One region of the Clostridium sp. 19966 genome, then DNA from elsewhere that is predicted to be linked to it. Evidence: riboswitches for the same ligand, from Rfam matches in the RefSeq annotation. Region 1 holds a riboswitch; the other holds the start of a gene.

Evidence for each region. A riboswitch is a leader RNA that binds a small molecule or an ion and turns the genes downstream of it on or off. The one in region 1 is predicted to bind S-adenosylmethionine.
Region 2: linked by a shared signal. The riboswitch ahead of IAI10_RS15985 (nitrogenase component 1) and the one ahead of IAI10_RS20200 (O-acetylhomoserine aminocarboxypropyltransferase/cysteine synthase family protein) in region 1 are both predicted to bind S-adenosylmethionine.

What each region holds. Positions count from the first base shown of each region.
Region 1 covers NZ_JACTOJ010000026.1:37,351-41,570, forward strand. The annotation lists gene IAI10_RS20195 (aminotransferase class I/II-fold pyridoxal phosphate-dependent enzyme) at 1-613, opposite strand, end outside; gene IAI10_RS20200 (O-acetylhomoserine aminocarboxypropyltransferase/cysteine synthase family protein) at 647-1,927, opposite strand; SAM riboswitch class I at 2,068-2,170, opposite strand; gene manZ (PTS mannose transporter subunit IID) at 2,365-3,204, opposite strand; gene IAI10_RS20210 (PTS mannose/fructose/sorbose transporter subunit IIC) at 3,219-4,022, opposite strand.
Region 2 covers NZ_JACTOJ010000016.1:87,737-91,956, forward strand. The annotation lists gene spoIVA (stage IV sporulation protein A) at 1-1,292, shown strand, start outside; SAM riboswitch class I at 1,522-1,627, shown strand; gene IAI10_RS15985 (nitrogenase component 1) at 1,798-3,279, shown strand; gene IAI10_RS15990 (nitrogenase component 1) at 3,263-4,220, shown strand, end outside.

The sequences.
Region 1 (4,220 bases):
GTACAACAAGATCTGCTCCAAGCTCTAAAGGTCTTTGAAGATAAGGTGAAGCAAAAGTACTATCTACTGAAAGCAAGGCTCCTGCTTCCTTAGCTATTTTAGCTATTTCCTCTATATCACTTACTCTTGTAGTAGGATTTCCAGGTGTTTCAATATGTATAAGACGGGTATTAGGTCTTATTGCACTCTTTATTTGCTCTAAGTCCGCAGTATCCACTAAAGTAGTTTCAATGCCGTATTTATCAGGAAAATACTCATTCAGCAATCTATAAACCGCTATATAGGACACATTAGAGCAAACCACATGAGAATCCTTGCCTAGGAATGTAAAGAATACAGATGATAGAGCAGCTACTCCTGTGGCTAGTACCACACAATCCTCAGCGCCTTCAAGAGCAGCTAATCTCTCTTGAAGGTATATCTGATTTGCTGAGGTATTTCTTGTATAAACCAGATTATTTGGATCGCTCCAATTAAGTGTGGAAGCATCATCAGGAAGCCTATAGCTGTTTGCCATTATTATAGGTCTCCTTATAGCACCAGTTTCTTTATCTATATCATTTCCAACGTGGATGCATTTAGTTAAAAAGTCAAAATCATTTTTTTCAGGCATCTGGATTCCTTCTTTCAAACGAGTTCAAAATTGTTAAGCTTTAGCAAGCGCCTGTTCCAAATCGTAAATTAAATCATCAACGCCTTCAACACCTATTGAAAGTCTTATTAGGTCTGGTGTAACTCCTGCAGCCTTCTGTTCTTCTTCATTTAATTCTGCATGAGTAGTGCTGGATGGATGTATTACTAAAGATTTAGCATCTGCTACATTCGCAAGCAGGGAGAATAATTCAACGCTGTTTATAAATCTTTTACCAGCTTCAAGTCCTCCTTTTATTCCAAAGGTAAATATGGATCCGGCTCCCTTAGGAAGATATTTCTTAGCTAGCTCATTATATGGACTGTTTTCAAGTTCAGGATAATTCACCCAAGCAACTTTTGGATGCTTACTTAAATATTCAACTATCTTTCTTGTATTCGCTACATGTCTCTCAACTCTTAATGACAATGATTCTAAGCCCTGTAAGAAAGTGAATGCGCTCTGTGGACTTAAGGTAGCGCCAGTGTTTCTAAGAAGCTGAACTCTTGCCTTCAATGCAAAAGCTGGAGCTCCTAAGTCAGCATATACTAGTCCATTGTAACTCTTATCTGGAGTAGTAAAATCAGGGAACTTTCCGCTTGCTCTCCAATCAAACTTTCCTCCGTCCACTATTACTCCTCCAATGGTAGTACCATGTCCGCCTATAAATTTAGTAGCTGAATGAACTACCACGTCTGCACCATATTCTATAGGTCTTACAAGATAAGGAGTTCCAAAAGTGTTGTCTATTATTAATGGAATTTTATTTTCATGAGCTATTTTAGCTACAGCTTCTATATCTAAAACATTTATTCTTGGATTTCCTATAGTTTCTCCATATAAGGCTTTAGTTTTATCAGTTATAGCCTTTCTGAAATTTTCAGGATCATCTGGATCTACAAAAACTACTTTTATTCCAAGCTTCTTTAAGGTAACACCAAATAATTCGTAAGTTCCACCATAAAGTGTGCTTGCTGCTACTATTTCATCTCCTGCACTAGCTACATTTAATATTGCATAGGTTATAGCTGCAAGTCCTGATGCTGTTGCAAGTCCTGCAACTCCGCCTTCCAATGTTGCTATTCTCTGCTCAAATACATCTGTAGTTGGATTCATTATTCTTGAATATACATTTCCTGGTTCTTTTAATTGGAATAAATTTGCTGCATGATCAGCGTTTTTAAATACATAGGAGGTTGTCTGATAAATTGGCACTGCTCTAGAACCTGTAGTAGGATCTGGAGTTTGTCCTGCATGCACTTGTAATGTTTCAAAACTATAATTTCTTTCACTCATATTGTTAGTCCCCTTTTCATTTAATTTATTTTATATATGTAGTAGGCTCCTTGGTAAGCGCCTATTTTCAGCTAAATAAAAAATCCTCTTCTGATAAGAAGAGGATTAATACACTTGTTTTAGTCTTAAAACGCGTTCTCCTCTTATCTCTCAAAATCAATTTGCAGGATTTAACACCATACATTAAAAAATGCTGGTTGTCGGGTTTCATAGGGCCAGTCCCTCCGCCACTCTCGATAAGACGACAATATTCAATTATTACAATTATGATAGGAATTGTTTAATTCCTTTATTGAATTTGATTATATCACATTGATTTTTCATGTCAATATATTTTTTGAAAATTCTTTAATTAACTTTATGGAAATCAGAATTGCTTCCAAATAATAAAGCACCGCTTTGCAGTGCTCTTTATTATTTTTATATTAGTTTTTGTTTTATAGTGCAAGTATTCCTGCCCAATATCCTAGTATACCAATTGCAAATAATCCAAATATCAACCAAATTGCTCCTATTTTCTTTCTTAGAAGGTACATGCATAGGAAAGTTAATAGCAATGCTGGAAGTCCTGGCAGTAATGAATCTAAAATACTTTGAATTGTTGTAACACTTTTTACTCCCTGCTGATTAGTAAACTCTGATATCTTTACTGGGATCTTAATTGTTGTCCACTTTGAAACAAGTGCACCCATTACGAATAATCCAAGTATTGAAGCTCCTTCAGTAAGCTTTTGAAGCCTGTTTCCTGCCATGTCCTTAACTATGTCAAGGCCTTTTCTGTATCCGTATTTAACGCCGATCCATCTAACTCCTAAACGAACAACGTTGAATAATATGAAGAATATCAATGGTCCTATTACGCTTCCAGTCATAGCTATGGATGCACCAAGCGCAGCTAAAACTGGTCTTAAGGTTCCCCAGAATATTGGATCACCAACTCCTGCTAGAGGTCCCATCATACCTATCTTTATTCCGTTTATAGCACCATCATCTATATCTGCACCGTTTGCTCTTTCCTCTTCCATGGCTGCTGTAACACCAAGTATTGGAGCAGTTACAAAAGGGTGTGTATTGAAGAATTCCAGATGTCTTTTAAGAGCGGCTTTTCTCTCATCGCCCTTATAAAGTCTTTTTATAACAGGTATCATAGAAAAGCAATACCCTAAGGCCTGCATTCTTTCAAAGTTCCAGGAAGCTTGGTGAAAATTAGAACGTATAAAAACATTAGTTAAATCACTATTAGTAAGCTTTTTTGTTTCGCTTGTATTATTCGCCATTTATTTCCCCCCTCTTAATCATCTAATTCGTCGTCGAGATTATCGTTACTGCTTGAGCCCGCTGCTGATGCAACTGCCTTTGGCATATTATACTTAGGATTTAACTGGATATAAAGTATAGCTAATACTGTACCTATTATACCGAAGCCTACAAGATTTACTCCTGAGAATGCGGCTACAACGAAACCTAGGAAGAAGAAATGCATAAGGTATTTAGCCTGCATCATGTTTATAACCATAGCATAACCAACTACAACTATGAATCCACCTGCAACTTGCAATCCTCCGATTATAACATGAGGTATTGAATTTAAAAGTGATTGTACTACGCTAGTACCTGCAAAGGCTGCAACTATTACTGCTGGTATTGAAACACGAAGTCCCTGAATTGCGAGTCCACCTAGATGGCAGAGGTCTATGCCCCTTAAGTTACCCTCTTTTGCATATTTATCAGCTTGATGCTGAAGTCCAACGCTTATGGTTCTTGCTATTATTGTAAGTACCTGTCCTGCTGCTGCTATTGGAACTGCAACTGCAATTCCTGTTGCAATGTTTTGGTGTCCCTCTACAACTAATATGGTTGACACTACGCTGGCAAGAGCCGCATCTGGAGCCATTGCCGCACCTATGTTCATCCAGCCTAAAGCCATCATTTCAAGAGTAGCACCTATTATAATCCCCTGTGTCATATCTCCTAAAATGAGTCCTGTTACTGTACATGCAACCAATGGTCTATGTGTCTGAAATTCATCAAGCACACTGCCCATACCTGCTATGCTGGCAAATATGAATATTAATATAATTTGAAATATTGACATGGTTTTTTCCTCCCCTTGTTATATATACTATTTAAATTTTAGACTCTGTTTTAAATCAGTGTTGATTTTTACACTGATTTAAAACTTCATTTAGCTTGGGAGGCTATGTTTTAAAATGTTTATATTATCTTTGGAGCTCCAGAAACTCTTAGGAAGTGCGACTCATAATTAGCGTAATTTTGCCAGGAAGGGCAAAGC
Region 2 (4,220 bases), on a different contig from region 1:
CTTCTGGAAAAACTATTCATACTACAGAGCCCAAGTTTGTTCCTAATGAAGCGGTAGAAATAAATATGAATGAAGGTATCAAATTTAGGGTTAGAATGGTAGACTGTGTAGGATATATAGTAAAAGGAGCAGCAGGATACATTGAAGGAACGGAACCTAAAATGGTTACTACACCATGGTATGATTATGAAATACCCTTTGAAGAAGCTGCAGAAATAGGAACTAAAAAGGTTATAACCGAACACTCTACTATTGGACTTTTAGTAACTACAGATGGCTCTATTACTGACATACCAAGGGAAGAATACTTAGAAGCAGAAGAAAGAGTGGTTAAAGAACTTAAAGAAATAAAAAAACCATTCATTATTGTACTTAATTCTTCTAGAGTGGATTCAGAGGAGACTAAGCAGTTAAAAACAGATCTAGAAGAAAAATATAATGTTCCTGTTCAGCTTATGGATGTGGTAAATATGAACGAGGAAGATGTAAAACAAGTATTTCATAGAGTCCTCAGTGAGTTCCCGTTAAAGGAAATCAATGTAGATATGCCAGAATGGATTGAGAAATTGGAACCGACGCATTGGCTTAAGACAAGTTTTATAAATGTTATAAAGGACATGTGTAAAAATGTTGTTAGTGTTAGGGATGTTAAAACCTCTGTAAGCTCATTAATGGAATTTGAGTTTCTTGAAGCTCCTGAAGTTAATGAAATGAATATGGGGGATGGTACTGCGAGAGTGATTCTAAAGCCAAGAAATGGAATATTCTACAACATACTTAGTGAGGTTTGCGGCTGCAATATATCCGGTGAAAGTGAATTGCTAAAAATAATTAAGGAACTTCAATACTCAAAGATTGAATATTCAAAAGTAGAAGAAGCCCTTAAAGATGTCAGAGAAACTGGATATGGATTGGTGGCTCCGCAGCTTAAAGAAATGAAATTTGAAGAGCCTGAAATTGTTAGACAAGGAAATAGATATGGAGTTAAGCTTAAAGCTAGTGCTCCATCTCTCCATATGATAAAATGTGATATAGAAACAGAGGTATCTCCTATAATGGGTACTGAAAAGGAAAGTGAAGATTTAGTTAAATCGCTTTTAGAGCAATTTGAAAGTGATCCGTCAAAAATATGGCAAAGCGATATGTTTGGTAAATCACTGGAGATGGTGGTTAAAGAAGGACTTCAAAACAAACTATTTAAGATGCCGGAGGATGTTCAGATTAAAATCCAAAAAACCCTCCAAAAAATAATAAATGAAGGAAACGGAGGATTAATTTGTATAATTCTTTGAAACATAGTCTCTAGGCCTGAAGGTAAGTTTTAAATCAATGTAAAAATCAGCACTGATTTAAAACATATACTAAAAATAATAACAAAATAAATTTTAGCCTGCGATCTCTAAGATTACAGGCTTTTAATTTGTATATTTTTTATGTTGACAGTAAATTAAATTGTGATATAATTTTAATAACAGCAATAGACTATTCTTATTGGAATAGTAGGTTATAAAATTTAATAGATTCTTATCAAGAGAGGTGGAGGGACTGGCCCTGTGAAACCCGACAACCAGCATTTCATTTAAATGTATGGTGTTAATTCCTGCAAATGAGTTTTGAGAGATAAGAGGATTGATTTATATAAAATTAGATTATAGAATCCTCTTTTGATAAGAGGATTTTTTTATTGTAATTAGTTGACTAGAGAAACTAGAGGCTATATTTACTTCTTAATTTGAGTAAATATAGTCTTTTTTATTATTACCAGCATTTATGGAATATTTGAAGGAGGAATTTTATTTGAGTAAGATTAATTTAAGAACTCCTGCTGTTGAAATTAGAGAAAACAGATTAGGGTCTATTACAGGCTTTCAAGGGACAGCAGAAGAATTGGTGAAATTAGGTCAATGCAGACAGCTTAGAGACAGTTCAAGAAGTTTTAGCCAATGCATGGGATGTAGCTCTGGAAATGCTTTTTGCCAGCTTTCTATGATTAAGGATGCAGCAGTTATAAATCATGCTCCTGTGGGATGTGCTGGAGACTTTTTTGGATATAACTTTGTATACAGGGTAGGGCAGATGGAAAGGAATTTACCCAGCACCATAGGTAAGTATTTTAGCACTAATCTTACAGAAAAAGATACAATTTTTGGAGCAACTCAAAAACTGGAAGAAACTATTAGGAATGTGTATGCTAAGATTAGACCTAATGCAATATTTGTGACTACATCCTGTGCATCAGCCATAATAGGAGATGATATAGAAAGTGTAACTGATGAGCTTACAGAGGAACTTGGGATTCCTATAGTAGCCTGTTTCTGTGAAGGCTTTAGATCTAAAATATGGACATCTGGCTTTGATTCAGCCTATCACTCCATTGTGAGAAAAATAGTAAAACCTCCAAAACAAAAAAATAATAAAATCAATATAATAAATTTTTGGGGAAGCCATATCTTTGATGATTTGCTTAATAGACTAGGATATGAGGCTAAATATATAGTGCCGTTTTCAACTATTAGTGAATTAGAAAACATCTCTGAATCAGCTGCTACTATACAAATATGCAGTACTCTTGGAACTTATTTAGGTGCAGCTTTAGAGCAGGTTTATGGAGTACCTGAAATAAAATCACCGCCAGCTTATGGGGTTTCTGGCACAGATAATTGGTTAAGAGAAATAGGAAAGGTATTAGATAAAAAAGAAGAAATTGAAAAATATATACAAGAAGAACATGAAAGAGCACTTCCGTTAATAGAGAAATATAGAGAAAAGCTTAAAAATAAAACCGCCTATATCACTGCAGGAGCTGCACATGGACATGCGCTTATAGCATTGCTTAGAGAATTGGGACTTAATGTGCAAGGAGCAGCAATTTTTCATCATGATCCTGTTTTTGATAATGAAGATGAAACATCCGATGCTTTAGCACATGATGTAAAAACCTATGGAGACATTAAGAATTATAATGTTTGCAATAAGCAAGCTTATGAACTCGTAAATATTTTGAATAGAGTTAGACCTGATATTATGATTGCAAGGCATGGAGGAATGACACTTTGGGGAGCAAAGCTTGGAGTACCAACTTTATTAATAGGAGATGAACAATTTGGTTTTGGATATCAAGGCATAATAAATTATGCGGAAAGAATTTTGGAGACTATAGATAATAGGGAATTCGTAACTAATTTAGCTAAGCATAGTACCATGCCATATACCAAATGGTGGCTCCAGCAGGATCCCTTTACATTCCTAGGAGGTGATACAAGTGTTGAACGTTATTGAACAACCTAGATTTTCTTGTGCTCTGGGAGCTCAGCAGACAGTAGTGGCTATTAAAAGAGCAGTACCTATATTACACTCTGGACCTGGCTGCAGCGGAAAGGTTACTGGACTTATAGGGCAAGGAGAAGGCTATGCAGGAGGGAGCACAATACCTTGCACCAACGCTAGTGAATCTGAAATAGTTTTTGGTGGAGAGCAAAAATTAAGAAGTGTTATTGATGGTGCTTTTAAAGTAATAGATGCAGATCTTTATGTAGTTCTTACCGGATGTACATCTGATATTGTAGGAGATGATGTAAACACTTTAGTAGCTGGATATAGCAAGGACGGATATCCTGTTGTAAGCATAGAGACTGGAGGCTTTAAAAGCAACAATTATGTTAGTCATGAGCTGGTAGTCAAGGCGATTATAGATCAATATGTAGATAAATTTTCTTCTAATAAAGAAGTAAGTAATGGATTAGTTAATGTGTTTGCAACCATTCCATATCAGGACCCTTATTGGAATGGTAATCTTGAAGAAATTAAAAGGATACTTCAGGGGATAGGACTTAAAGTAAATATTCTTTTTGGAAATGAATCCTCTGGAGTGGAAGAGTGGAAGACCATTCCTAATGCTGAATTTAACATAGTTATAAATAGTTGGGTTGGTCTTGACATAGCAAAGCATCTTGAAAATAAATATGGAACACCTTATTATCATTTTCCTTATCTTCCTATAGGAGGAATAGAAACCACAAGATTTTTAAGGGAGGTTGGTAAATTCGCAGAGCTAGAACAAGAAAAAGTAGAATCATTTATCAAGAGGGAAGAAGAAAAATATTACTCTTTTATAGAGAGAACAGCTGATTTTATGCTGGAATTTAGATATGGGCTTCCAAGAAAATTTTATACTTTACTAGATTCTGCTTATGCTGTTGGTTTTTCTAAGTTTTTATTGA